DNA from 3 places in the Achromobacter sp. EB05 genome. Region 1 is predicted to be linked to each of the others. Evidence: predicted binding sites of a transcription regulator. Region 1 holds the regulator's gene; each other region holds the start of a gene.
The links. The regulator HrcA, encoded in region 1, represses chaperone genes, less so after heat shock. The targets are predictions, from matches to a motif close to TTAGCACTCNNNNNNNNNGAGTGCTAA.
Positions count from the first base shown of each region.

Region 1 (9,723 bases):
GGCGGCCGGTGTTGTCGTACCCGGACCTGCAGCGTCATCCCGGCCTTATGGAAGAGCCGTCGGCGCGCGCCATCTTCGAGGCGGTCTGCGCGATCCGGCGTGCCAAGCTGCCGGACCCGGCGGTCACCGGCAACGCCGGCAGTTTTTTCAAGAATCCCATCGTGTCCGCGGCGCAGCGCGAAGCGCTCGTCTCCCGTTATCCCGGCCTGGTGTCGTATGCGCAGCCGGACGGCAGCTACAAGCTGGCGGCCGGCTGGCTGATCGACCAGTGCGGCTGGAAGGGGCGCAGCCTGGGCGCGGCCGGGGTGCATGACCGGCAGGCGCTGGTGCTGGTGAATCGCGGGGGCGCCACCGCCGCCGACATCCTGGCGCTGGCGCGCGCGATCCAGGATGCGGTCGCCGAGCGCTACGGCGTGGCGCTGGAGCCGGAGCCCGTGGTGGTGTGACCTGGTGCTGCATGAAAAAAGGACCCTCGCGGGTCCTTTTTTTCTGGGCGCTAAGGGATCAGAGTCCCAGCACCGCCTGCATGTCGTACAGGCCGTTGTGCTTGCCTTCCAGGAAGCGGGCGGCGCGCAAGGCGCCTTCGGCATAGGTGGCGCGGCTGGCCGAGCGGTGGGTGATCTCGATGCGTTCGCCGATGCCGCAGAACGACACCGTGTGATCGCCGACGATATCGCCGCCGCGCAGTACCGAGAAGCCGATGGTGCCCGGCTTGCGCACGCCGGTGTCGCCGTGGCGGCTCCAGGTGGCCACGTCGGGCAGGGCCACGTCCCAAGCCGAGGCGATGGTCTCGCCCATCTTGAGCGCGGTGCCCGAGGGGGCGTCGACCTTGTTGCGGTGGTGGGCCTCGAAGACCTCGACGTCATAGCCCGAATTGAGGATGCGGGCGGCCATGTCCAGCAGCTTGAGCGTGGCGTTCACGCCCACGCTCATGTTGGGCGCGAACACGATGGCGGTTTTCTGCGCGGCCACTTCGATGGCGGCGCGGCCATTGTCGTCGAAGCCGGTGGTGCCGATGACGGCCTTCACGCCCAGCCTGGCGCAGACCTGCAGGTGCTCCAGCGTGCCTTCGGGGCGGGTGAAGTCGATCAGGCAGTCGGCGTTGGCCAGCGCGCCCAGGTCGTCGGTGATGGCGACGCCGGTCTGCTGGCCGAGCGGGGCGCCCGCGTCCTGGCCCAGCGAGGGCGAGCCCTTGCGGTCGAGCGCGACCGCCAGTTGCAGGCCGTCGGCCTTCAGGACGGCGTCGATCAGCATCTGGCCCATACGGCCGCTGGCGCCGGCGATAGCAATACGCATGAAGAAAATCCTTGGGTTAGCGCAGCGGCTCGGGCGCGTTGCCAGGCTGGCCGGGGTATTGGTTCATCGGGCTGGTGGGGGCGGCGGCGTCGCGTTTCTTCTGCTCTTCTTCCTGCTTGAGCCGGGCCTCGTCTTCGCTCAGGCGCTTGTCGGCCTTTTCATCGGCGGCCGCGCTGGGCGTGTTGATCTGGTAGGGCTGCAGGTCGGGCTGCTTGTCGCCTTCCCAGCGGGTCAGCCGGTCGTTCTCGAACCAGACCGTGAACTTGCGTTCCTGGGCCTCACCGTAGCCGGGCTTGTAATAGTAGGGGTAGTCCCAGCGGTTGGCGTGCAGCACGCTGGTCAGGGTGGGGCTGCCCAGCGCGAAGCGGACCTGTTCGCGCGTCATGCCCGGCTGCAGCAGCGCCACCTGCTCCTGGGTGATCCAGTTGCCTTGCTGGACACCGGCCTTGTAGGGGAAGCCCCACTTGTCCCCCGTGCAGCCGGCAAGGGCGACGGCCAGGGCGGCGATGGCCAATCCGGTCTTGAGCGAGCGGGAAGGAATTCGTGCAATCATGGACACTACGCGCCCCTATTATTTGGAAGCAGACAAAACCGTTATCATAAAGGTTTCATAAGGATAGTTCTGCGGGGCGGCAGGAATTCTGGGGAGCCGGCTCGCGGTTACCGAGTATCCTTGCCCATGCCAACGCGGACGGAGAGCGATTACACCATGAGCGACCAAAGCGAACTGAAAAACATGGGTTTGAAGGCGACTTTCCCGCGCCTGAAAATTCTTGATATCTTCCGTAAGTCGGACCAGCGCCACCTCAGCGCCGAGGACGTCTACCGTGCCCTGATCGGCGAAAACGTCGAAATCGGCCTGGCCACCGTCTATCGCGTGCTGACCCAGTTCGAACAGGCCGGCATCCTTGCCCGCAGCCAGTTCGACAGCGGCAAGGCCGTGTTCGAGCTCAATGACGGCGACCACCACGATCACCTGATCTGCACCAACTGCGGCAAGGTGGTTGAATTCTCGGACCCGGACATCGAAAAGCGCCAGCAGAAGATCGCCAAGGACAACGGTTTCGCGCTGGAAAGCCACGCCATGGTGCTGTACGGCATCTGCGGTAGCTGCCTGAAAGGCCGCTGAGCTTTCTTCGCCTCGGACCTGCCCACGGCCGCGCTCGCCGTGGGTAGTTGAAAGCAAAAGCCCCTTCTATAGGAAGGGGCTTTTTTTATTCTCGGACTGAATCCGGCTGCGGACCATCGCGATACGGCTGTCGGCACAAAGGCAGCCGGCGCCCGGTTTTTCTGGAGGCGCACGCGCCCCGGATGTGCTTGCGCCGCATCAGGCCCGCGAGGAGCGGGTTGCCTGGCCCCTGCAGGCTCAGGCCGGCGCGCGGCCGACGCCGGCCAGCATTTCGCGGGCGTGTTCGCGGGTGGTCGCGGTGAGCTTGATCCCGCCCAGCATGCGGGCGATTTCCTCGACCCGGGCGCCGTCGTCCAGTTCCTCGATGCGCGACCGGGTGGTGCCGCGCGATTCGGTCTTGCTGACCAGGAACTGGTTGTTGCCGCAGGCCGCTACCTGCGGTAGATGGGTGACGCACAGCACCTGGTGGCGCTCGCCCAGTTCGCGCAGCAGTTTGCCGACGGCTTCGGCCACCGCGCCGCCGACCCCGCTGTCGACTTCGTCGAAGATCAGCGTCGGCACGCGCGCGGCGCGGCTGGCGATGACCGACAGCGCCAGCGAGATACGCGACAGTTCTCCGCCGGAAGCGATCTTGGCCAGTGGCCGCGGCGTGGTGCCGGCGTGGCCGGCCACCAGGAATTCGACCTGCTCGTTACCGTGCGCCGACGGCGCGGCCGCTGCCAGCGTGGGCTCGAACTTGCCGCCTTGCATGGCCAGCGTCTGCATGGCCTGGGTGACCTGTTTGCCGAGGTCCTTGGCGACCTTGCGGCGCGCCGCCGTGAGCTTGGCGGCGGCGGCGTCGTACTGCGCCTGCGCCACCTGCGCCTGGGCGCGCAGCGCGTCGATGTCGGCGGCGGCCTGCAGGGCCGAGAGTTCGGCGTGCAAGCTGTCGCGCAGCGCGCACAGCCCGTCGGGTTCGGTGCGGAACTTGCGCGCCGTCTCGAATACCGCGCTCAGGCGCGCCTCGACGTCGGCCAGCCGGCGCGGATCGAGATCGACGCGGCTGACGTAGTTGTTCAGGTCGGACACCGCTTCGCTGATGGCAATGCGAGCCGATTCGAGTTCGTCGTAGATGCCCTGCAGGCCGGTGTCGTGCCGCAGCATCTGCTGGATGCGGTGGTTGGCCGCGGTCAGCCGGTGGTGGGCCGAGTCGCCTTCGCCATCGAGGGCGTCGAGGATCTGGGTGGCGCCGTCCAGCAGCGACTGTGAATGCGACAGGCGGGTGTGCTCGGATTGCAGCGATTCCCATTCGTCCGGGGCGAGCCCGAGGCGATCGAGTTCGTCGACCTGCCATTGCAGCCGCTCGCGTTCGGCGGCCAGGCCCGCCGCGTCCTTTTCGGCCAATTCCAACTGGCGCGCCAGCGCGCGCCATTGCTTCCAGGCCTGGCCCACCGCCTGGCGCAGGTCGCCGTGGCCGCCATGCGCATCCAGCAGGTCGCGCTGAGCCTCCGCACGCATCAGGCTTTGGTGCGCATGCTGGCCGTGGATGTCGACCAGGCTGTCGCCCAGTTCGCGCAATTGCGCGACCGTGGCCGGGGTGCCGTTGATGTAGGCGCGGCTGCGGCCCTGGGCGTCGATCACGCGACGCAGGGCCAGTTCATCGTCGGCATCGATCTCGCGTTCGGCAAGCCAGGCGCGCAGCGCCGGCGGCGTGTCGAAGACGGCGGTGATGTCGGCGCGCGCGGCGCCTTCGCGCAGCACGCTGACGTCGCCGCGCTCGCCCAGCGCCAGCGCCAGCGCGTCGATGAGGATGGATTTTCCTGCCCCGGTCTCGCCGGAGAAGACGGTGAAGCCGGGACCGAAATGGATCTCGGTCTGCTCGACGATGACGAAGTCGCGGATGTGCAGGGTGCGCAGCATGTCGGGGCGCTTACTACTCTACGTTGTCGGTGGCCTGCGGCATCAGGTTCCAGTGCAGCTTGCGGCGCAGGGTGGAAAAGAAGCTGTAGCCTTCCGGATGCACGAAGCGGATGGTATAGGGCGCGCGCTGCACGACGATGCGGTCGCCGGGCTGCAGGTCGGACCAGGTCTGCATGTCGAAATGCACGCTGGCGCCGACCTCGACCCGGCCCATGGCGGTGAGCGTCATGTTCAGCACGCCGGTGTCCGGAATGACGATGGGGCGGTTGGACAGGGTCTGCGGCGCCACCGGCACCAGCACCATGGCGTTCATGCCGGGGTGCAGGATCGGGCCATTGGCCGACAGCGCGTAGGCGGTCGAGCCGGTGGGGGTGGCGATGATCAGGCCGTCGGCGCGCTGGGTGTACATGAAGGCGCCGTCCAGTTCGACGCGCACTTCGATCATGCCGCCGCGTCCGGCGCGGTTCAGCACCACGTCGTTCAGCGCCGAGGCCGCGTACATCTGCTGGTCGCCGCGCCAGGCGCTGCCTTCGAGCAGCATGCGTTCCTCGATCTGGAAGTTGCCTTCCAGCACGCGCGTCAGGGCGCCATGCGCGTCCTGCACCGGGATGTCGGTGATGAAGCCCAGATGGCCATGGTTGATGCCGACCACCGGCACGCCGTACGGGGCGAGATGGCGCGCGGCGCCCAGCACCGTGCCGTCGCCGCCCATGACCACCGCGAGCGAGGCGTCCTGGCCGATCTGCGCGTAGGTGGCGACGGGATATTCCGTCAGGCCGGTGTTGCGAGCCGTGTCGGCATCGACGAGCACCTGCCGCCCGGCCTGCGTGAGCGCGTGCGCGAGCGCCCTTAGCGGAGTGGCCAGGCCGGCGTCCTGGTATCTGCCGATCAGCGCGACGGTAGGAAAGTGCATGGTGGCAAGGCGAATCAGAAAAAGCGAAATCGGTCCGGAATCGGGCCTGTTAGCCGATTATATGGGGCCGCATATTGGCTTGCGGGACAAAAATCGCCTTAATTGGAAAAGATTCCCTAAAATAGCCGCTATGGATGACCGCGCACGCGCATTACTGAAAGCGTTGATCGAACGCTATATCGCCGATGGGCAACCAGTCGGCTCGCGGACGCTATCGAAGGTTTTCGATCTGTCGCCCGCCACCATCCGCAACGTCATGGCGGACCTGGAAGAGCTGGGCCTGATCCACAGTCCGCACACCTCCGCGGGGCGCATTCCCACGCCCCGCGGCTACCGCATGTTCGTCGATTCGCTGCTGGCGGTGCAGTCCTACCAGCTCGAACCGCACAACATGGGCGAGATGCTGGCCGCGGCCGAGCCCACCCGCGCGGTCAATGCCGCCGCAGCGCTGCTTTCCAACCTGACCCAGTTCGCCGGCGTGGTGCTGACTCCCAAGCGCGCCCAGGTGTTCCGCCAGATCGAATTCATCCGGCTCTCGGACAAGCGGGTGCTGCTGATCATCGTCACCCCCGACGGCGACGTGCAGAACCGCATCCTGTTCGTGCAGCGCGACTACGCCGAGGCCGAATTGCTGGAGGCCGGCAACTTCTTCAACGTCCACTTCGCCGGCAAGTCCTTCGACGCGGTGCGGCGCACCCTGTCCACCGAACTGGCGCAGTTGCGCGAAGACATCTCGCGGCTGATGCAGGCGGCGGTCGAGGCCAGTGCCGAGGCCGCCGAGGACGGCGATGCCGTGGTCATCTCCGGCGAGCGCAAGCTGCTGGACGTCACCGACATCGCTTCCGATATGGACCGGCTGCGCAAGATGTTCTCGCTGTTCGAGAAGAAGACCGACCTGCTGCAACTGCTCGACGTGTCCAGCCGCGCGCAGGGCGTGCAGATCTACATCGGCGGCGATTCCCAGTTGGTGCCGATGGAAGAAGTCTCGGTCATCACCGCGCCCTACGGCGTGGACGGCAAGGTGGTCGGCACGCTCGGCGTGATCGGCCCGACCCGCATGGCCTACGAACGGGTGATTCCCATCGTGGACATCACGGCGCGTCTGCTGTCCAACGCCCTCAGCCACAACCAGTAGTTCCATTCGAACCGACATCCTCCTCGCGGAGGAAGGGGAGTTTTTGTGTTTCTTCGCCTGTTCAAGTATCTCTGGCCTGAACGCTACCTGCCCGAAGCCGAGCAGGACGACCCTTTCAATGAAGACCCGCCGCCGCGCGCGCCGGGCAAGGTCGGCGTGCTGCTGGTGAACCTGGGCACGCCCGACACACCGGGCAGGAAGGACATCCGCAAGTACCTGGGCGAGTTCCTGTCGGACCCGCGTGTGATCGAGATTCCGCGCTATCTGTGGAAGCCGATCCTGCACGGCCTGGTGCTGACGCTGCGTCCCAAGAAACTGGAGCCGCGTTACGCCGGTATCTGGCTCAAGGACGGCTCGCCGCTGATGGTCTACAGCCGCCGCCAGGCCGAAGGCGTGCAGGCCGCGTTGACCGCGGCCGGGGTCGAGGCGGTGGTGGAGCTGGGCATGCGCTACGGCAACCCGTCGATTCCCGACGCCATCTCGCGCCTGCGGGCGCAGGGCTGCGAACGCATCCTGACCGTGCCGCTTTATCCCCAATACGCCGCCAGCACCACCGCCACGGTGGTCGATGCCGTCACGCGACATGCCGGCCGGCTGCGCGACCAGCCGGAAATGCGCTTTATCAAGCGATTCCACGAGGACCCCATCTATCTCGATCCGCTGGCCGCCAGCATCGAAGCGTACTGGCGCGAGCATGGCAAACCGCAGAAGCTGGTCATGAGCTTCCATGGCCTGCCGCGCTACTCCATCGAGCTGGGCGACCCGTACTACCGCGACTGCATGGAAACCGCGCGGCTGCTGGCGCAGCGCCTGTCGCTGCCGCGCGAGCAGATCGAGGTGACCTTCCAGAGCCGGTTCGGCACGGCCCGCTGGCTCGAGCCCTACACCGAACCGACCCTCAAGGCGCTGGCCGCCTCGGGCGTCACCGAGGTGGATGTGGTGTGTCCGGGATTTGTGGCAGACTGTCTGGAAACCCTGGAAGAGATCAGCCTGGAGTGCCGCGACGCCTTTCTCGGCGCGGGCGGCAAGCAGTTCCGTTACATCCCGGCGCTGAATGATGATCCGGCCTGGATCGCAGGGTTGGCCACCCTGGCGGAACGCCACTTGCGGGGATGGCCCACACATTCACGGACTTGAAGGAGAGGGCGCATGCACCATGATCCCAAGACGGGCAAAGTTGTGAAAAAGGGGGACGTCAGCACCCCGGTGGACGAGGATCAGGTCGAGCACGAGCTGGACGAGGCACTGGCCGAAACCTTCCCCGCCAGCGATCCCATCGCGATCAATCCGGAACCGGACGATGATCCACGCGTCGACCGCGCCCTGAAAGAGAGCTTTCCCGCCAGCGACGCTGCCGCCCCGGCGCAGCCGCACAAGAAATGACCTGTCCCTGACATCGTCCGGAGTGTCGAAAATGCCGACTGCCGGAATCTTCGTGGTTGGAGCCGATTTTCAGGCACGACTTTCCGGATTTTCATGGGTGGCTGCCGGTTGCCCCGGCGGTGCGCGACGGGGAATATTTGCTTTCCCGGGCTTGAAATAGGGGTATTGGCCCCCATTCATGTCTGCGAAAGCCATTCTTTTTGGAGGATTCCCCATGACGGCACCCAACGAGCCTGTAGATCAGACGCCCGGATTCGGCGACGACGCCGATGCGGCCCCCGCCGCCCAGGACGCCGCGCAGGCCGAGCTGAACGAGTTGCGCGCCCAACTGGACGCGGCCCAGGCTACCGTCAATGAGCAGCAGGACCAGCTTCTGCGCATCCGCGCCGAGGCCGAGAACGTGCGCCGCCGTGCCCAGGAAGAAGTGTCCAAGGCACGCAAGTTCGGCATCGAGTCGTTCGCGGAAAGCCTGGTGCCGGTCAAGGACAGCCTGGAGGCCGCGCTGGCCCAGGCCGACCAGACCGTGGACACCCTGCGCGAAGGCGTCGAGGTCACCCTCAAGCAGCTCGCGGCCGCCTTCGAGCGCAACATGCTCAAGGAAATCGCGCCGGTCCAGGGCGACAAATTCGATCCGCACCTGCACCAGGCCATTTCTTCGATTCCGGCCGAACAGCCCGCCAACACCGTGGTTCAACTGCTGCAGAAGGGCTACGCCATCGCCGACCGCACCCTGCGTCCGGCCCTGGTGGTGGTGTCCGCCGGCCAAGGCTGACCGGACCGCGCGCCATGACCGACCCCAGGTTCGATCCGGCCCAGGTTTTCGCTGTGTTCGGCATGCGGCATGTCGACACCGCGGGATTCGACGAGGCCGTGGTCCAGGCGCCGGGATCGGACTTGCGTTGCGTGTTCCTGTGGGGCCAGGATTGCTATAACTGCAATCTTTTCAAGCAGGCGGCGTTGCTGCACCAGGACACCCTGCTGGGCCTGGGCCTGACCTGGTTCGAGGCCGATGTCTACGCCGACGAACCCCTGGGACGCCGCTTCTCCCTGCATGGTGTCCCCACTTTTGTGCTTTACCGTGCCGGAAAACGGCTCGGCCGCATCACCGGTTGGCCCGGATTGCCCCAGTTCACGGCGGCGATCCGGCGCCTGCAGGAAACCCCGGCGGAAAATTCCAGCCAGGCGTCTTGAAAAACCCTGTGGGCAGCCCCAGTTATGTGGGGACAGGAAATTTCTCTCCAATTTCATAGATTTATCCAAGGTAACCCGACCATGAGCAAAATTATTGGCATCGACCTGGGCACGACCAACAGCTGCGTGGCTGTCATGGACGGCGGTCAGGTCAAGATCATCGAAAACGCCGAAGGCGCCCGTACCACCCCGTCGATCGTCGCCTACATGGACGACGGCGAAACCCTGGTGGGCGCGCCCGCCAAGCGCCAGGCGGTGACCAACCCCAAGAACACCCTGTACGCGGTGAAGCGCCTGATCGGCCGCAAGTTCGAGGAAAAGGCGGTGCAGAAGGACATCAACCTGATGCCCTATGCCATCGTCAAGGCCGACAACGGCGACGCCTGGGTGGAAGTGCGCGGCAAGAAGATGGCGCCTCCCCAAGTGTCGGCCGACGTGCTGCGCAAGATGAAGAAGACCGCCGAGGACTACCTGGGCGAGGAAGTGACCGAAGCCGTCATCACGGTGCCGGCCTACTTCAACGACAGCCAGCGCCAGGCCACCAAGGACGCCGGCCGCATCGCCGGCCTGGAAGTCAAGCGCATCATCAACGAGCCGACCGCGGCCGCGCTGGCCTTCGGCCTGGACAAGACCGAAAAGGGCGACCGCAAGATCGCCGTCTATGACCTGGGCGGTGGCACGTTCGACGTGTCCATCATCGAAATCGCCGACGTCGATGGCGAAAAGCAGTTCGAAGTGCTGTCGACCAACGGCGACACCTTCCTGGGCGGCGAAGAC
Region 1 is NZ_CP155917.1:1,157,518-1,167,240, forward strand. Features, by position in the region: gene murB (UDP-N-acetylmuramate dehydrogenase) at 1-446, shown strand, start outside; gene dapB (4-hydroxy-tetrahydrodipicolinate reductase) at 505-1,296, opposite strand; gene AAID08_RS05355 (outer membrane protein assembly factor BamE) at 1,313-1,849, opposite strand; gene fur (ferric iron uptake transcriptional regulator) at 2,006-2,425, shown strand; gene recN (DNA repair protein RecN) at 2,663-4,324, opposite strand; gene AAID08_RS05370 (NAD kinase) at 4,338-5,237, opposite strand; gene hrcA (heat-inducible transcriptional repressor HrcA) at 5,368-6,372, shown strand; gene hemH (ferrochelatase) at 6,418-7,509, shown strand; gene AAID08_RS05385 (hypothetical protein) at 7,522-7,755, shown strand; gene grpE (nucleotide exchange factor GrpE) at 7,970-8,527, shown strand; gene AAID08_RS05395 (thioredoxin family protein) at 8,542-8,946, shown strand; gene dnaK (molecular chaperone DnaK) at 9,028-9,723, shown strand, end outside.

Region 2 (9,723 bases), 920 kb from region 1:
GGCGATGACGATGATGAAGGGGATGATCGTCCAGGCCACTTCCACGCCGAGGTGTTCGTGGAAGGTCGCGGCCTTGTGTCCGCGGGATTTCCGGTGCGCCCAGATGGAGTAGAACATCACTCCGAAGACGCCCACGAAAATCACAATACAGATCGTGAGCAGTAGCCAGTGCAACCACATGACATCACGCGTGATCTGCGTAACGCCTTCATGCAGGTTCAGCTGATTGACCTTCGGGCCGCCGGGCATGTCTTGCACCTGGGCAATGGCCGCGCTGCCAATCAGCAGCGCACAAGCGCCCAGTATCCCTCTCCACTTCTTCATGCTTACCTCGAAACACGGCGCGAGGGCCCTTGTCGCCTGTTGGCACGGATGTCACTGCAACAGGACTACGCGCAATTATTAGATGGCAGGGTTAGGCAGGGGGAGATAGAGCGGCCCCCGCGTTCCCACTCGAAATCACAAAGAAACTGGCGGATTATAGCGGACGCGCAAATGGATGTAAGTTTGTGCTCTTGAATTCATACCGCCCGCCCCCATCTGCGCGCGTTCGTTCACGACCCAGGGTAAACAGGGGTGGCATAAAATCGCGGACAGTCTTATTAACACCGCCTCACGATGCCCAAACAGTTGTCCGATCTGTATGCCGCCCTGAGCGCACGGGCCCAGGAGCCTGCCCCGGTTGGCGCGCACGCGCTCTATATAGCGGGGCGCCGCTGCGGCTGGGCCACGCATGCCGCCTGCGATGCCTTGCGGGGCGCCGCCCATATCGAGTCCGATGCCGACGCCTTGCACATCGGCGCGAGGCTGTCGCCCGGCCCGGCCCTCGACGCGGCGCTCGAACAGGTCGCGCAACTGTTGCGCCAAGCCAACTGCCTGCGCGGTTGGCGCGATGAATTACTCGACGTGCTGGATGGCGACACCGCGCTCGGCGTCATCGAACGCGCGGCGATGCGGCCGCTGGGCCTGTTGACCAAGGCCGTCCACCTGAACGCCTGGACGCCCGATGGCCGCATCTGGATCGCCCGGCGCGCGCTCAGCAAATCCACCGACCCCGGCATGTGGGACACCCTGGTGGGCGGCCTGGCCGGCCGCGGCGAAGACCTGGACGTTGCGCTGGTGCGCGAATGCGGCGAGGAAGCCGGCCTGGACGCGCCGGACCTGGCGCAGCGCTCGCCGCTGCGCACCATCCTGCGCATCCACCGCCGCCTGCCCGAGGGCTACCAGGTCGAGGACGTGCTGACCAGCACCTGCGTGCTGGCGGCGGACGCGCGGCCCGCCAACCGCGATGGCGAAGTGATGGAAATCGCGGCCGCCGACGTCGACACCGTGGTGCGGCGCGTGGCCGACGGAGAGTTCACGCTCGAAGCGGCGCTGGTGATCATCGAAGACATCATGCAGCGCCGGGCGGCCGGCGAAATCTGAACCGGCGCTCCCGCGCGGCGGGCCGATGCGCCCAGCGGCGCGGGGCTCAGACAGCGCGCGGCACGACCGCGCCGGCCTGCCGGCGCGCACCTGCCCGCATCAGGCGCTGGCGCCTCCCGGCGCCGCATCCGTCTCGCGCGCATCGGCCTTGTGCGCGTCGGCCTGGCGCGTCTCCACTTGTTGCAACGGCGCGGCGTGCGTCTCGACCTGTAGCGGCTGCGCGGGACGCGCCTCGACAGGCCGTGTCTCGACCTGCCGCGGACGTTGTTGCTGCGGCTCCGACCCGCTTCCCACTGCCGGCAGCGCCACCGCTGCGCCCGGCTCGGCCGCCCGCAACGCCTGCACCGCCCGCGTATCGAGGCCGCTCTGCACCCCCGCGGCCTCGGCCGCTTCCGCCGCCTGTGAGGGCGAAGGCGCCGACGCAGGCGCGGGAGCGGGCGCGGGCGTCGCGTTGGCCTGCGAGAACTGCTTCCAGACCTCGATCGCCCGCAGGCGCTGCTTGGCCACCACCTGGATGCGTTCGCGCAGGTTTTCGTCGCGGGCAAGCAGGGCGTGGAAATCACGCGACGACAGCATCAGCAGCTTGCTGTAGCCCAGCGAGGTCACCTCGGGCGCGATCTGCTGTTCGCCCAGCAGGCCGAGTTCGCCGAAGAACTCGCCGCTGCCCAGTTCGATCATGGTGTTGTCCGGCAGGTGCACCGCCACCGCGCCCGACGCCACGAAGCACATCTCTTCGCCATGCCGCCCCTTGGTCAGCACGCGCTGGTCGGGCAACGACAGGCGCGGCTTGAGCAGCTTGCTGATGGCGCGCAACGAATCGGCCGACAGCCCCTCGAACAGCGGCACGCGCTTGATCAGGTCGGCCGCGCTCATTTCGATGTCCAGCGGCGGATGCGTGTCGATGTGCGCCCAGCGGCTCTTCAACTGCGCCATCAGGTCGGCGTAGACCTCGCCGCTGATCAGGAACTGCTCCAGCATGTCGCGATAGCGGATCCGTTCCAGCTCGCGCGCCACCCGGCCGAGGTAGCTCTCCTGCAGCCACTGCGCGTACGACGGATATTGCAGGTTCAGCGCCTGCATCGCGTTTTCGATCAGGTCCAGGCGGCGCTGGTGCAGCGACACGATGCGCTGCGTGGCGGTTTCGCCCAGCAGCGGCGTGATCTGCTCGCGCGCGAACACGATAAGGCGCTGGGCCACCGATCGCTTGCTCATCAGGTTGGCGAAACGCTGGCCCAGTTCGCGCGCCAGCCAGCCCTGGAAACCGAACAGGTAGTGCAGCCGCAAGGCCAGCCGGAAGCCGGTGGAATAGCGCACGTCGGCAATGATGGCGCGCTCGAAGCCCGGCACCCCGCCCATTCGGATCGCGTCCTCCAGCCGTTCGGCCCGCGCCAGCAGCGTTTCCGCCATGCGCCAGTCGACGATCTGCGCCTTGAGGATGTCGAAGAACATTTCCTCCTCGCGCTGCGCCACGATCGCCAGCCCGACGGCCACCCGCTGCTCGTCGCTCATCTGGCTGACCTGGCCATCGTGCACGCTGGTCAGGCTGGCGTCGAACACCGCGCGGATACGGTCGCGCACCTCGCTGCCGATGTGCTCGGTCTTGGCCACTTCTTCGGTCTTGCCCTGCAGGTCCTCCAGCGCCACCGCCAGCGCCTGGTTGCGGATGGTGCGCTCGACCGGCGACAACTGGTTCAGCCCCAGCATGCGGATCAGCGGCCGCAGGCTGATGCCGTTGACGAACAGCGTCAACAGCACGAAACCGGTGGTGGCCACGGCGATGAACTGGCGCGCCTCCTCGGGCACGCCGGTCTGCTCGGTCACGGCCAGGGCCAGGGCCAGCGACACCGCGCCGCGCAGGCCGCCCCAGAGCATCACCACCTTGTAGGGATTGCTGACCTTGGTGCCCAGCTTGGTCAGCCCCAGCAACGGCAGCAGCCCGAACACCACGATGGCCCGCGCCACCAGCGTCGCCACGAACACCACCGCCACCAGCACCAGTTCCTGCCAGTCGGCGGCCGCCATCAGCTTGGGAATCAGCATGGCCGCGAACAGGAAGATGAGGGAATTGGCCCAGAAGCCGAATTGTTCCCAGGCGCTCGACAGGTATTCGAAGGTGGTCGGCGACATGCGGGTGCGGCCGGTCGACCCCACCACCAGGCCGGCGATCACCGTGGCGACCACGCCCGACACGTTCAGGTAGTGCTCGGAAATGAAGAAGGACAGGTAGGCCAGCGTCAGCGTCAGCGTGATCTCGGCCGTGGGAAAGCCGCGCAGCCAGGCGAACAGGAAACAGGCCAGCCGCCCCATGGCGAAACCGGCGATGCCGCCGCCGATGAAGTGCACAATGAAGTCATTGAAGATGCCGCTGGCGGTCAACTCGCCATGGCCGCCCAGCACGGCCAGCAGCACCGAGTACAGGGCGATCGACGCGGCGTCGTTGAACAGGCTTTCGCCTTCGACCAGCGTGGTCAGGCGCTTGGGCGCGCCCACTTCGCGGAAGATGCCCACCACCGCCACCGGGTCGGTGGTCGCCACGATGGCCCCCAGCAGCAGGCAGACCACCAGGCCATAGGGCGAGATCGCGTCCAGCGTCACGCCCACCACCACCGTGCACACCACCACGGCGACGATCGCCATCATCAGGATCGGGCCGATGTCGTCCATCAGCCGCCGTACGTTCATGGACAGCGCGGTTTCGAACAGCAGCACTGGCAGGAACACCATCAGGAAGGTCTCGGAGGAAATCTCGAACCGCTCCAGCGAATCCAGGAAGTCGCCGATCCAGCTCGGCGCCCAGCCATGGACGTGCACGATGATGCCCAGCAGGCAGCCGACGATTGCCAGCAGCACCGAGTAGGGCAGCTTGAGGCGGCCAGCCAGCGGCGGCATGAAGCACACCAGGGTCAACAGCCCGGCCAGGCCGAATACGAGAAAACCTACATCCATGGATAACGCCGCGTCCCGATCATGAAGCTTGTGAGAAGTTCCACAAGAATAGCGGGTTTTCCAGTCGATTCCGGCGAACGGCTATTTCCGGCGCACGTTTCGTTACCCCGATCGGGTGGGGCGATACGCGCCGGGACATGTTTTTTAGGTAAGGTAGGAGCCCGTGCAGAAACTTCGCAGGAGCCGCACTTGGCACGCGTCCATACCCTGGCCCGGCGCACCGACGCCCCAGCCATGCTCGTCCAGTTGACCGATTGCCACCTGTTCGGCGAGCCGGACACCGTGATGCTCGGCGTCAACACCGATGCCAGCCTGCGCGCCGTGCTGCGCCAGATCGAGGCCGACGGCAAGCACCCCGACCTGCTGCTGGCCACGGGTGACCTGTCCCAGGACGGCGAGCCCGCCGCCTACCAGCGCCTGGCCGCCATCCTGGGCGCCGCGCCGGCGCTGGAGGGCGCCCGGATCCGTTGCCTGCCGGGCAACCACGACCTGCCTGTGGCGATGCGCCATGAACTGCCAGAATGGTCGGTGCCCGTGACGGACGTGGGCGCCTGGCGCGTGGTTTCGCTGGACACCACCGTGCCCGGCTCCAACGCCGGCCACCTGCCCGACAGCCAGCTCGATCTGCTGGAAGCGGCGCTGGCCGAGGCGCCCGGACGACACACGCTGCTGGCCATGCACCACAACCCGATGCAGATCGACAGCCACTGGCATGATTCGATGATGATCGACAACCCGCAGGCGCTGTTCAAGCTGTTGGCGCGCTGGCCGCAGGTGCGTGTGCTGCTGTGGGGCCACGTGCACCATGAGTTCGACCGCCGCCGCCACAACCTGCGCATGCTGGCCACGCCCTCCACCTGCTTCCAGTTCAGCATCCGCGACGGCAAGCATGTGGTCGACAACCTCGCCCCCGGGTATCGCTGGATCAAGCTCTACCAGGATGGCTCGATGGCCACCGGCGTGCGGCGCGTGCAGGACGCCCTGTGGCATGCAACGCAGCCCGGTCCGGCCAGCGCGCAGGCGGCCTGAACGGCCCGACGCGTTTCGCGCGCGCAATAAAAAACGGGGCACCATATGCGTGGTGCCCCGCAAGCATCCGTCTCATAGGGGAGGGGAAAGAGGAGAAGCCGAGACGGATGACAAGACTGCCAACCAAAGTTTGCGGTCTACGTGAAGTTAGGCGGGGCGCACTGCATTAAGTTTCTGAAATCGGCGGTTATTTCGCGGCGAATTTGTATCAATTTATTGGTGCGACGCGACAATGGCCGCCACGGCCCCTTCCGTGGGTCGGGGCGGTCGGCGGCGTAAATGGAAAGGGCCGCGAATCGCGGCCCTGGGCATGGATGCGGCGGGAAATCAGGCGGCCAGGTTGCCGCGCATCTTCTTCAACGCGGCGGCCTCGATCTGGCGGATGCGTTCGGCCGACACGCCGAATTCCTGCGCCAGCTCGTGCAGCGTGGCGCCGCCGTCGTCCTGCAGCCAGCGGGCCTCGACGATGCGGCGCGAACGCGGGTCGAGTGCTTCCAGCGCGCTCGACAGGCCCGAGCTCTGCAACTGGTCGCGGGCGGCGCGTTCCAGCACGCGGGTCGGCTCCTGGCGGCCTTCGTCGGACAGGTAGGCGATGGGCGCGTAGCTGTCGTCATCGTCGTCCTGGTTCTCGAGCGACATGTCGCGGCCGGACAGGCGCACTTCCATTTCGCTGACATCCTCGCGGCGCACGTTGAGTTCGCGCGCGATGTGATCGACCTGTTCCGGATCCAGCGTCTGGCCGTCCGGGCGCATGCTGCGCAGGTTGAAGAACAGCTTGCGCTGCGCCTTGGTGGTCGCCACCTTGACCAGCCGCCAGTTGCGGATGATGTATTCGTGGATTTCGGCCTTGATCCAGTGCACGGCGAACGACACCAGGCGCACGCCGCGCTCGGGGTCGAACCGCTTGACGGCCTTCATCAGGCCGACATTGCCTTCCTGGATCAGGTCGGCGTGGGGCAATCCATAGCCCAGGTACTGGCGCGCGACCGACACCACCAGGCGCAGGTGCGACAACACCAGCTCGCGCGCGGCGCCCAGGTCTTCGCTGTCGCGCAGGCGGCGGCCGAGTTCGGTTTCGCGTTCGGCCGACAGGACCGGCAGGCGGTTCACGGCCGAGATGTAGGCATCGATCGTGCCGAGCGCGCCCGGATTGGCGATGGCCAACGCCAGAGCGTTGCCGGACGTGGCCAACGAGGTACTGGGTTGCTTCATTGCGGCGGTCTCCGGAAAGCGAAGGGGTAAAGACATGGATTCGATGTTAGCACTCTAGTAAAGGGAGTGCTAATTCGACTATTGCGACGCGTCAAAGTTTCCTCCACGCGATGCGGCCCCATTTTAAATTCCGAGCTGCGCGCAGGGCCATCCGCCTTGCCGGGCAGGCCATCACACGGCTCCGGACGCGTTGGCTACCACCCCAGCCGCTTCAGTCCCGCCGCGGTGGCCTCGCCATCCGGGCGTACGAACAACGCGCCGCGGGGATCCATATAGACCTGGTATTTCGCGCCATCGAACAGCGGCATGTAGGCCGCGCTGCCAAATTGGACATCGACGAAGGGAAACCAGTTCGGGAAGCTCTGTTTGAGCGACCCCAGGTCCGGCGCCGGCCAGTCGTCCAGCGCATGCACCGAACGCGTCGCCGAGGCCTCGCGCGCGGCGTCGCTGTAGCGGCCGGACAGGCGCTCCAGGCGATACAGCGGCGACACGCCCGCCATCAGGGCCGGCAGGCGCCAGCGCACCACGCGGGCGTCGATCTGCCATTGGTCGCCATACAGCACATATTGCTTGGCGCCCACGCCCGGCGCGGCGGCGCTGACCTGGAACTGGCCTTCCGCCTGCTGGCGGACCTCGATCCGGGCCACCGGTTCGTCGGTGGTCAGCTTGAAGAACTGGACCAGCGACAGCGCCAGCAGCCCCGACACGCCGCCCAGCAACAGCAGCAACAGGCCGAACACGCGCCGCACGGGGCGGAACTGGAAGGTGCGCCGGCCGCGCTCGTCGCGCGGGCCGCCCTTGCCCAGCAGCATCGCCAGGCCCGGCAGGAAGACGACCACCGCGGCCAGCAGAATCCAGACGAAGGGAGCGATTCCGTTGATCAAATCAGCCGATCCTATGCAAAGGGCGCCGCGGCCAGGGGCCGGGCGGGAGCCGCCGCGGGCCTGCCACGGCAGGCCGCCCAGTATAGAAGCGAGGGGTCAGGCGACCGGCTTTCCAAGCCGCTCGACGTGAAACCGGATGTGATCCTCGATGAAGGTCGAGATGAAGTAATAGCCATGGTCGTAGCCTTCCTGGCGGCGCAGCACCAGGGGCTGGCCGGCGCTGGCGCAGGCGGCCTCGAATACCTCGGGATACAACTGCTCGGCCAGGAACTGGTCGGCGGTGCCCTGGTCGACCAGGATGCCGCCGGGGAATGGCTGGCGCAAGCCGCGCATCAGGGCCGAGGCGTCGTAGGCGGCCCAGTCGTCGCGGTTCTCGCCCAGGTAGGCGCCGAACGCCTTCTGGCCCCACGGGCACTGGCTGGGCGCGGCGATCGGGGCGAACGCCGAGACCGACCGGAACTTGCCCGGGTGACGCAGCGCCAGCACCAGCGCGCCGTGACCGCCCATCGAATGGCCGAAGATGCCGACGCGCGCGGCGTCGCCGGGCAGGGCGGTGGTGACGATGCCATGCAGCTCGCGGGTCACGTAGCTATCCATGCGGTAGTGGGCGCGCCAGGCCGTGGTGGTCGCGTCCAGGTAGAACCCAGCGCCGGTGCCCAGGTCCCAGCTCTCGTCTTCGCCCGGCACGTTGGCGCCGCGCGGACTGGTGTCGGGCGCCACCAGCATCACGCCCAGTTCGGCGGCCAGGCGCTGGGCGCCCGCCTTGATCATGAAGGTTTCCTCGGTGCAGGTCAGGCCGGCCAGGTAGAACAGCACCGGCACCGGGCCGTGCTCGGCCTGCGGCGGGACGAACACCGAAAACCGCATCGGCAGGCCGATCTCGGCCGACTCATGGCGGTAATAGCGCTGCGCCCCCCCGAAACAACGATGCTGGGAAATGAGTTCCAGGGAGGCGGGCATGGGAGGTCTCCGGGTCTGAGGCTGAAGAAAATTCGGTCGGAATTAGGGTATATCCACGGTACGAGGATCCGTCGCCGAATGTTAACCTGCCCGAATCGGAGTCCTTTCCACAAAAAGTAGCGATTCCGCGCCCATATTGTGATCGCGGGGCTTGACCAGCGTTCACCGTGGCACTATTTATATACGTGAGAGAAGACAACCCGTTCTTCTGGAAGCGCAAGCCCTGACACTATGGCCCGTCTGCCCCGTCTGTACGCCCCTGGGCTGCCCCAACTGGTGCAGGCCAATTTCATTCAGCCGCTGGCGGCGGCATCGCAGCCCGCCCCGGCCGATATCCTCAATCAGCTTGCCACGTGGCTGGGCGAATCGGCCCAGCGCCACCGCGTGTCGGTGCATGGCTGGCTGCTCGCCAACGACCGCATCCTGCTGCTGGCCACCCCCGCCGACGAGGAAGGCCTGCCGCGCCTGATGCAGACGCTGGGCCGCAACCTGGCGGCGCGCCTGCGCGGCGGTCGGGTGTTCGCGGGCCGCTATCGATCCGCCCTGCTCGAGCCCGGCGCCTGGGTGCTGCCCGCGCTGGTCTGGCTGGAAACCTATCCGGTGCGCAGCGGCGCGTCGCAGGATCCCGATTCCTGGCCTTGGTCCTCGGCCTCCAGCCATACCGGCAATACCACGGCAGCGCCGGCGCAGTGGCAGTCCGACCATGCCGACTACTGGGCCTGCGGCAACACGCCCTTCGACCGCCAGGCCAACTACCGCAAGCGCCTGCAGGACGGCCTGTCGCGCGAGGAAAGCCAGCGCATCGACCAGGCCGTTTCTGGCCAGTGGGCGCTGGGCGGCCCGAGCTTCATCGCCAGCCTGGCCCATACCGCCAGCCGCCGCGTGGCCCCGGGCCAACGCGGACGGCCGCGCAAAAAGCCGGCCGCGCCGGCCGCCGCCGAGTCCGGCGGCGATACCGGGGGGGCCGCGACGCCGGCGTCACCGCCATCCAACGGAACCTCCGGAAGCGGATCATCCTCCTGACCAGGCGCCTTCGGGCGCTTTTTTCATGCCGCCGCAATCTCCGAGGCGGCAGGATCGCGTGCGTTCGCACGCCAGCCGAGAGGCGCCGACCGGCCTCCGAATTCGCCAAAAAGCATCACAATAATTGGGGACAAAACATGGCGAAATCGAGGGATTCACCCCCTTGAGGCCCGTGCGGGTCGGCGCACTGTCGCCGCAAGCCTTGATTGGTGCGGGCCTTGTTATGTCCCCATATTAATGCTCT
Region 2 is NZ_CP155917.1:241,040-250,762, reverse strand. Features, by position in the region: gene coxB (cytochrome c oxidase subunit II) at 1-324, opposite strand, end outside; gene AAID08_RS01155 (NUDIX hydrolase family protein) at 619-1,425, shown strand; gene AAID08_RS01150 (cation:proton antiporter) at 1,525-4,371, opposite strand; gene cpdA (3',5'-cyclic-AMP phosphodiesterase) at 4,561-5,400, shown strand; gene rpoH (RNA polymerase sigma factor RpoH) at 5,728-6,612, opposite strand; gene AAID08_RS01135 (hypothetical protein) at 6,807-7,496, opposite strand; gene fghA (S-formylglutathione hydrolase) at 7,593-8,456, opposite strand; gene AAID08_RS01125 (hypothetical protein) at 8,688-9,479, shown strand.
Region 2: rpoH (RNA polymerase sigma factor RpoH) is a predicted target of HrcA. The motif match lies at 6,659-6,685, and genes of this name have one in related genera.

Region 3 (9,723 bases), 2.1 Mb from region 1:
CGAGAGATCGTGGATCAGCGTCTCTGTGGACAACGCGGCAGGCCGTTCAAATCCGCCTCGCTGGCGCAGCAGCCCGGGCGAACAGACGGGATAGATTTCCTCGTCCAACAGCTTCTGCGCCGACAAACGCGGCCACTGCCCGGTTCCGTAACGCACCCCGATATCGATATCCTGCGCGACGAAGTCCACCGGTTTCAGATTGGTGTCGAGTCGCACATCGGTATCGGGCCAGGCGCGTTGAAAGCCGTCAATTCTCGGCAGCAGCCACTTGGCGGCGAAAGCGGGACTCACAGCGACGGTCAGCACGCCGCTGGCGGATCCTTCCTTTAGTTTTTCGAGCCCAATGCTCATCCGGTCCAGACCCGCCCGGATGTCAGGCAATGCGCGTTGCGCCGCCTCGGTGAGAACAAGCCTCGCGCCTCCGCTGGGCCTGCGCCGAAACAACGGTATGCGCAGCCATGCTTCCAGCGTTCGGACCAGTTGACCAACGGCCGCGGGCGTCACATTCAATTCGGCCGCCGCGGCGGAAAAACTCTGGTGACGCGCACTGGCCTCGAACGCGCGGAGGGCATTTAGATGGACTGGCGACTTCATTTGGATAAAGTTTTTCTTTGTCGTCCAAGCACTTTATCTCATTTGTCGCGGCGCGATGATAGGAGAAGAATTGGGTCTGAATCAAGCAATTTGCTTGAATTTTCCTCACCCGGCCCGGCTTTGGGCCATCAAAGAGAGCTCACATGAACACGCAATTCAATGGAAAGAAACTATTGGTCGTTGGCGGCACCAGCGGCATCGGCCTGGAAGCTGCCCGGAAGGTGATGTCGCTCGGTGGCAATGCCGTAATCGTCGGACAGCGCCCGGGCAAGGCCGAAGAGGCCCGTCGACTGCTCGCGCCCCTTGGCCCGGTCACCGCCGTTTCAGCCGATATGTCCACCCACGAAGGCCTGACCAGACTGCTCGCCCTCCTCGACGAGCAGCACTCGGACATCGACCTGCTGGTCAATGCCGCCGGGGTGTTCTCACCGAAGCCGTTCCTCGAACACACGTCCGCCGACTACGATCGATATATGGCGTTGAACAAAGCGTTCTACTTCATCACGCAGAAGGTGGCCGCAAACCTCGTCGCCGAGGGACGTCCCGGCGCCATCGTCAATATCGGCTCGATGTGGGCCAAGCAGGCGATTGCGGCCACGCCATCTTCCGCTTACTCAATGGCAAAGGCGGGCCTTCATTCGCTGACGCAGCATCTGGCGATGGAGCTGGCGCCCAAGAACATCCGCGTCAATGCGGTGTCGCCCGCGGTAGTGCAAACGCCGATCTATGAGGGCTTCATTCCGAAGGCGCAGGTCCACGACGCCCTGCAAGGCTTCAACAGCTTTCATCCTATCGGGCGCGTCGGCACGCCGGAAGATGTTGCCGAGGTGATTGCTTTCTTGCTGTCGGACCAGGCGGCCTGGGTTACCGGCGCCATCTGGGACGTGGATGGCGGCGTGATGGCCGGACGCAACTGACGCAACGCGGAAATGGCGCGGAGCGGACTCGCCAGCGCACGCCTCCCCCACGGGACAATGAAGAGGGCGATCGCTCAGATATTTCTCAGACCCTCAAGAGCGCCGCGGATATAAGGTTCTCGTCGCTTCCTCCTGGGGGTCTGGCACGTGAAGACCGCCCTCCCCGCCTGACTCGCATGCTCAGATAAATCTGAACGACGCGCTCCTACGCTCCGCCTAACATCCCGAGCAGGTTTCACGAAAACACGTCTGTGTGCCATCGGACGCGAAAGCGAAGGGCACTCGCTGGAGATTGCTTGAATGACACTCACTGTACTTGTCTCGATTTTGCTGCTGGGAATGTTTTGTTCCGCGCTCAAGTTTCGCCGTGTGAGCGCACTGGCTTACGTGGTCGTAGCCACCCTGTTTCTGATGCTGGGATGCGGTCCCATTCCCGCATGGCTCTTGGGGAGCCTGCAGTCCGCCTACGCCACCGCACGGCCGATCGAGTGGGGAAAACACAATGCAATCGTCCTGCTGGGAGCAGGCACGGAAAGGCTGACGGACACGGTCGAGCCAGGCGCCTTCTCATACGCGCGGATCGTCGCGGCGGTGGAACGCTACGACGATTGCAGGAAGACCGGTGAAAAGTGCGAAGTGATCGTGAGCGGCGGCGACGCGGCCCACACCGGCGCGCCGGAAGCTGCCGTCTATTCGAACGCTCTCCTGAAGCTTGGTGTTGCCGAAGCCGATATCGTGCTCGAATCGGAAAGCAGGAACACGTGGGAGAACGCCCGACTCACCAGCGAAGTCCTGCAGCGCTTCGGCGCCGACCGCGTGGTGCTGGTTTCGTCGGGAATCCATCTCAAACGCAGCATGCTGTACTTCGCTCACTTTGGCGTCCCCGCGACGCCTGTCCGCGCGGACTACCTGAACGCGCGCTGGTCTGTGCTTCCGCTCTCGTACAACTTTGCCGTCGCTGACTTCGCCTTGCAGGAATACGCCGGCATCGCCAGATATCACGCCTACAACGCGCTGGGACAGAATCCCGCGCCTGCGCGCACTGGCGGCTGATGGAACGAGAATCGCCTGGCACGGGCATAGCCAGGCCCCCCTCCCCAAAACGCTCACTTCAGCGCGAGCCTCTGTTCGCCCTGATGAGCGGGGAAGAACTGCAACGGAGTCGCTCTTGAAGGTTATCTTCGAACTCATGATCATCGCCGTAGCCGCAGTGGTGGCGGTCAGCATTCTACGGCTCTATGGGATGGTCTAGTGGACCGCACCGCATCCACTTTCAATATCCAACCGCCTCAGCATGATTTTTCGCCCGCTTTCGTACAGTTGTTTTCTATGTGTTCTTTTGTCAGGGTGCACTTCGTTTTTGAGCCAGGGAACGGGCGCTGCGGCGGGCATCGCCGGGACCACGCTGGCCAACAAAGTCACGCGCAATGCGTCGGTCGCCACGGGCATCGGCCTGGGCGTGCAGAGCATCGCGCAGGCCGGGCTGCAATACTTGGAACGCGCCGTCCACGAAGAGGAACAGAACGCCATCGCCCAGGTCGCGGGCCCCTTGCATGTGGACGAGGTCGCCGACTGGCGGGTCCGGCACACGCTCCCCATTGAAGGCGACGAGCAGGGAAAGGTCGCCGTCAGCCGAATCGTCGGAGGGGATGGATTCAGTTGCAAAGAGATTGTGTTCTCAATCGCTCCGCCTCCGCTCGCCTCCTCTGCCCCCGAGGCAAGCAATAGCGCCAATGGCCAGCCGGCGCCTAGCGCGCCAAGCCAGTTCTACACCAGCATGATCTGCAACGATGGAAGCGCTTGGCGCTGGGCGGTCGCGGAGCCGGCTACACCTCGCTGGGGCGCGCTGCAATGAGCTTTTGCCGCGTCGCCGGGCCCCTCTCGCTATTGCTGCTCGTATCGGGCTGCGCCTCGCTCGGCGGCGCGGCTGGCGCCGTGGCGGGAATCGGCAGCGGCGCATTGACCGCCAATCCGGCCGTGGGCTACGCGGTGGGGGTGACGATACAGGCGGTCACTGACGCGACGGTGAAGGATGTGATGCGCGAATGGAAGAGCGATCAACAAGACACCATGGCGAGGCAGGCCGGCGAAATGAAGGTCGGCCAGATTCGACAGTGGGAAATCCGTCACACGATTCCCTATGGCAACGAACGCGGCGAAATGGGCGTCATCCGGGAAATGCCGACGCCGCTCGCGTCCTGCCGCGAGATCTTTTTCACGGTGACTCAAGACCAGAAAAACACGGGACCTTATCTTGCGACAATTTGCCGCCAGGGAGACCTGTGGAAGTGGGCGGCGGCGGAGCCCGCCGTCGCGCGTTGGAATGGCTTGCAGTAGCTTGGACCTTGTTCGATCAAGGGCACGGGGCATCTATCATCTCCCGGGCAGCGCCGCCTTGAGCGCCTGCAGCGTGGCCTCGTCCGCTCGGTCAACCTGGAAAATGATCGTCCCGTAGTACCAGTCCCGGCCGATTCCCTCGTCTACCCGCGACAGGTGATACCTGGTACGGATTGATCAGCTTTCTCGGCGAGGGCATCTCAAGCTGGCGCGAAGCCGCCGGAGCTCCTGCCAAAGAACGACAAGTGATTTACCGTCTTCCAATGGTTGCACAAGACGCTGGCCTACACATTGCTCGGGCTGGTTGCCCTGCACGTAGTAGGCGCGTTGAAGCATCGGTTCCTCGACCATGCGCTCCCTCTGAAAGATATGAACTCCTGGAAGCCCCCTTCCTGGCGCATCCCGAGTCGTTCGCACAGCCTTCGGGAACGAAGGTTGGTGTCTTCCATGTTGCAGCTTGGACGCGATGTACGCACCACCCGCGCCTTGTTCGCCCGCATCTTCGAGTATCCGGACACGCCGATCGAGATCAAGGAAAAGGTCGCCGCAGTAAAACTGGAGCATGAATATCAGTTTCGATATCCCCGCGGGTAGCGACGTCGCCATCGTCGGCGCGACCGGATCAGGCAAAAGCACTCTCGGCCACTTACTGGCTCGCCTGTACGACGTGGATGGCGGGTCGATCCGCTATGACGGGGTCGACGCCCGTGATCTCAGTTTCCAGTCGTTGTCGGAAATGCTCGGCGTGGTCTCGCAGGAGCCGTATCTCCTGAATGCCTCGGTGGCCGACAACCTGCGTTTCGCCGAGGCTGAGGCAACCGACGAGGAACGGGTGGTCGCAGCCAAGGTAGCGCAACTCGATACCGCAATACGCAGGCTGCCCCAGGGCTATGACACCATGGTGGGGGAACGCGGACACCGCTTCTCTGGCGGCGAGAAGCAGCGCCTGACGTTGGCCCGCACCATACCGCGTAATCCCCCAGTGCTGTCGCTCGATGAAGCCACAAGCTCGCTCGATCCGCGAACCTAGCGAGCGCTGACCCAAGCCTTGAACTTTTTGGGAACTATGGACAATAGCGGCCTTCAGCCGCGGGCGACACGCGACGATGGCGGGCAGGCATGCGATGCCGACCTCGCCCCCCATCCCGCCGCTCAAGGTCACTTCCATCGGGTCTCCTCTCTTATGGTAAAGGCCTGCAAACGATGATGTCCGGGGGGCCCGGCTGCGGTATAAACAAGGCCCTGTCGATTGCACACGGAGGAACGACTTGTCGAACGCACGCGGAGCGATTTCATTCTTCAACGCAACGGCTGGCGCCATCCGGCGCCATGGCCGCGCGATGCTGGCGGCCGCGCCGTGGTCGCTGGCGGTGTTCCTATTATCGCTGCCGTTCGCCATTCTGGCCGCGTCGCTGTACTGGCTTAAGGGCGGCCTGTTCCTGCTGTCCGCGCTGGTCAACCTGATTGCATTCTCGCGCATGACGTACGCCTGGCACCGGGTCATCGCGCGCGCGGACGATACGCGGATCGATGCCGGCGGCAGTACGGCGCAAGCCTGGCACCTGGTGATGCTGGGCCTGCAGGCGGTGGTCGTGGCGACGCTGGCGCGCGCCACCGGCGACCTGCCCTACGTGTTGTTCGCGCTGATGAACGGCCCGGACTCGGGCCTGTTCTTCGCGGCGCTGGTGCCCGTGGTGCTGGTGCTCTGGCTGCCGATCCTGTACGGCTTGGCGCTGCTGGCGCCCGCCCTGCCGCGCGCCGCCGTGACCGGCGCAACCGGCTTGCGCGGCGTGCGCGCCGCCATGCCCTACCCGCGCTGGCCGCTGATGCTGGCCCTGGGCATCCTGGTGAGCGCGGGCGGCCTGGCCCACAGCGCGCTGTACGAGTACCTGGGCTACGCCCTGGACGGCGGGCCGTATTGGATCGTGGCCTATCTGACGCTCTTCATCGTGATGACGTTCGTCGTGGGCGCCATGGTCTCGGTGGCCTACCGGGACGGCGCGCCGGCGCGTCCCGCGTCCGACAGCGACAGCGACAGCGACAGCGACAGCGACAGCATCAAGGATGCAGCGACCGCCCCTTGATCGCCTTGTCCACCGCCCTTTTCGGACCGTGCAGGGCGATGCCGACCAGGTCCAGGTCGTCGGCCGGCTGGGCGCGGAACACGGCGCGGTTGGCCTCGTAGCGGCCGGTGGCGAACATGGCATGGACGAACGGCGCCAGCGTCAGCTCGCGGTCGCGCGCGATCCGGTACGCCGCCTGCAGGCCGGCGCGGTCCCCCTCGAACACCGGGATAAGAAGAAGAAGTGATGGGGAGGCTGGCTGAGTGAGGTAAACGTCCGGCTCTCACCGCGCAAAGCCCTTGCCTGAGCGCCAAGATGGCCTCTACGCGGTGAGAGCCGGACGTTTACCATCAACCGCCATAGCATTGTGCGTAAGTAAAGTCGACCAGGCGCTTGTCCGAGGCATCCTGCGGCGTGGACGGCTCTACTTGGAAATGACCGAACATATCGTCGTTGCAGATCCTCACGTCCCTGCGCTGCGTGCCTTCCTGCAATACGCAGGAACCGCCAAAACTGTGATTACTTCCGGCGACGCCAACCGGCAGATCAATCAGCCGGCTACAACCGATGATTCGGCCGTTTTGCTTCTGCTGCCCCAGCGATTGGTTGAACGATTCCACACGGGAGTTGGGATCACGAATCGGCACAACATTGACGCATTCGCCACTGGCGGTTTGGTTGCCCGGCAGCTTGCAGTCCGAGTACACCTTGCCATTGGCAATATGTTTCTCATTACGCGCCAGCAGGGCGATGCGGCTTGTGTATGCTTGCCGCAGGCAGGCGCTGTCTTGACAAATGCCACGCGCGTATTTAATCCAGTTGCGCTGTTCTTCAGCCAACGCTTTCTTGCCATAGGCATCGGTTGCGGCTAGTGCTGCCTTATAGGCCCCCTGCAATTTGCCATCCAGCGCGGAGGTCTCGGCATCGCTACAGATCAACTTTTCCGTCGTGCTCGCGGCCTTGTTGCAATCAAAACTGGCGGCTTGGGCGTAGGTCCCTAGCATTGCGAGGCCCAACGTAAAGAGAAGCTTCATCGCAGGTGTATACCGTGTCTTCAGTACGTCAGCGGGTGGGCGTCTTGAATGCGGCTGGGTCATGATCCTATCTTCTCAAGTTGTATGTCGATGATGTCTTTCGTACAGCACAACACATGCTAGCAAGTCGCTCTTCAGTGGATATATAACCTATTGAGCAAGGCACGGCCTGCCAATGAACGGGCTTTCAATCCACACGCCGCCTCAATCTACACTCGTCCACGTGCCAACTTCAGTGAACCGAATCTCAAGTCGAACGAAATTCGACACTCGCCGCCCCAAAGCAATGAGGAATTCGCGGCGTTGACGATGGCGTCCACGCGAAGCTTCGTGATATCCGATTGAATTGCGCGCAGGCTGGCGGGCATGTATTGGCTCCTTGGGCGTGAGAGAACTTCTTGCGCAGACTCTCGCCCCCCGGACCCTTCAGCGCAATCCGCAAAAAAAGGGACACACCACAAGACGCATTGTCCGCCCGCCCCATATGTAACAGCCACCGCTCTCCCCCTTGAACCCCACCACATCATCCCTATAATTAGCACTCGACTCCGGTGAGTGCTAACAATCCTCCCGGGCCCAACCGATCATTCACTTTCTTCTCTAGTAACAGGAGTTCCTCATGGCCTTGCGTCCCCTGGGCGATCGCGTGATCGTCAAACGCCTCGAAAACGAGCGCAAGACTGCGTCGGGCATCGTCATCCCCGACAGCGCCGCTGAAAAGCCCGACCAGGGTGAAGTCGTGGCCGTCGGCCCCGGCAAGAAGACCGAAGACGGCAAGATCCTGCCGGTCGACCTGAAGGCTGGCGACAAGGTTCTGTTCGGCAAGTACGCCGGCCAGTCGGTCAAGGTTGGCGGCGAAGAGCTGCTCGTCATCCGCGAGGACGAAATCCTCGCCGTGGTCCAGTAAACCCTGCCTCAAAACGAATTTTCGAAGGAAGCTAACAAATGGCTGCCAAGCAAGTACTGTTCGGTGACGACGCCCGCGTGCGCATCGTCCGTGGCGTGAATGTCCTCGCCAACGCCGTCAAGACCACCCTGGGCCCCAAGGGTCGCAACGTCGTGCTGGAGCGCTCGTTCGGCGCCCCGACCGTGACCAAGGACGGCGTCTCCGTCGCCAAGGAAATCGAACTGAAGGACAAGTTCGAGAACATCGGCGCCCAGTTGGTCAAGGACGTCGCCTCCAAGACCTCCGACAACGCCGGTGACGGCACCACCACCGCCACCGTGCTGGCCCAGGCCATCGTTCAGGAAGGCCTGAAGTACGTTGCCGCCGGTTTCAACCCGATCGACCTGAAGCGCGGCATCGACAAGGCTGTCGCCGCCGCCGTCGCCGAACTGAAGAAGCAATCCAAGCCGGTCACGACCAGCAAGGAAATCGCCCAGGTCGGTTCGATCTCGGCCAACAGCGACTCCTCGATCGGCCAGATCATCGCTGACGCGATGGACAAGGTCGGCAAGGAAGGCGTCATCACCGTCGAAGACGGCAAGTCGCTGGAAAACGAGCTGGACGTCGTCGAAGGCATGCAATTCGACCGCGGCTACCTGTCGCCCTACTTCATCAACAGCCCGGAAAAGCAAGTCGCCGCGCTGGAAGACCCGTTCGTCCTGATCTTCGACAAGAAGATCAGCAACATCCGTGACCTGCTGCCGGTGCTGGAACAAGTCGCCAAGTCGAGCCGTCCGCTGCTGATCATCGCCGAAGACGTCGAGGGCGAAGCCCTGGCGACCCTGGTGGTCAACAACATCCGTGGCATCCTGAAGACCACCGCCGTCAAGGCGCCTGGCTTCGGCGACCGCCGCAAGGCCATGCTGGAAGACATCGCCATCCTGACGGGCGGCACGGTGATCTCCGAAGAAACCGGCATGTCGCTGGAAAAGGCCACCCTGGCTGAGCTGGGTCAAGCCAAGCGCATCGAAGTGGGCAAGGAAAACACCACGATCATCGACGGCGCTGGCGACAGCAAGTCGATCGAGGCGCGCGTCAAGCAGATCCGCATCCAGATCGAAGAAGCCACGTCCGACTACGACCGTGAAAAGCTGCAAGAACGCGTGGCCAAGCTGGCCGGCGGCGTTGCCGTGATTCGCGTTGGCGCTGCCACCGAAGTCGAAATGAAGGAAAAGAAGGCTCGCGTCGAAGACGCCCTGCACGCCACGCGCGCTGCGGTGGAAGAAGGCGTTGTGGCCGGCGGCGGCGTGGCTCTGCTGCGCGCCAAGCAAGCCATCACCGACCTGAAGGGCGACACGCCTGACCAGAACGCCGGCATCAAGCTGATCCTGCGTGCCGTCGAAGAACCCCTGCGCACCATCGTCACCAACGCCGGCGAAGAAGCCAGCGTGGTGGTCAACACCGTGCTGCAAGGCAAGGGCAACTACGGCTACAACGCCGCGACCGGCGAGTACACCGACCTGGTCGAGCAAGGCGTGCTGGATCCCACCAAGGTGACCCGCACCGCCCTGCAGAACGCCGCCTCCGTCGCCAGCCTGCTGCTGACCGCCGAAGCCGCCGTTGTGGAACTGGCCGAAGACAAGCCCGCTGCCCCGGCCATGCCCGGCGGCATGGGCGGCATGGGCGGCATGGACTTCTAAGTCCCGCTTCCCTTGCATGGCCTCCCCGGCTTCGGCCGGGGAATGCAGTACCCCGAAAGACCCCCGGACCTTCGCCCCGGGGGTTTTTCTTTTTTCCGCGCGCGACATGCTCAACCCCGACCTCCACTCGGGCTTGCCCGCGCGCGCCCGGCAGGCGGCCACCGCCCCGCGACGCCGGAACGTTTGCCAACA
Region 3 is NZ_CP155917.1:5,380,993-5,390,715, forward strand. Features, by position in the region: gene gcvA (transcriptional regulator GcvA) at 1-594, opposite strand, end outside; gene AAID08_RS24610 (SDR family NAD(P)-dependent oxidoreductase) at 738-1,511, shown strand; gene AAID08_RS24615 (YdcF family protein) at 1,812-2,564, shown strand; gene AAID08_RS24620 (hypothetical protein) at 2,872-3,366, shown strand; gene AAID08_RS24625 (hypothetical protein) at 3,363-3,848, shown strand; gene AAID08_RS24630 (hypothetical protein) at 4,296-4,442, shown strand; gene AAID08_RS24635 (ATP-binding cassette domain-containing protein) at 4,411-4,878, shown strand; gene AAID08_RS24640 (hypothetical protein) at 5,117-5,932, shown strand; partial or broken gene AAID08_RS24645 (DUF2000 family protein) at 5,907-6,143, opposite strand; gene AAID08_RS24650 (lysozyme inhibitor LprI family protein) at 6,262-7,008, opposite strand; gene AAID08_RS24655 (hypothetical protein) at 7,155-7,313, opposite strand; gene groES (co-chaperone GroES) at 7,565-7,852, shown strand; gene groL (chaperonin GroEL) at 7,891-9,531, shown strand.
Region 3: groES (co-chaperone GroES) is a predicted target of HrcA. The motif match lies at 7,481-7,507, and genes of this name have one in related genera.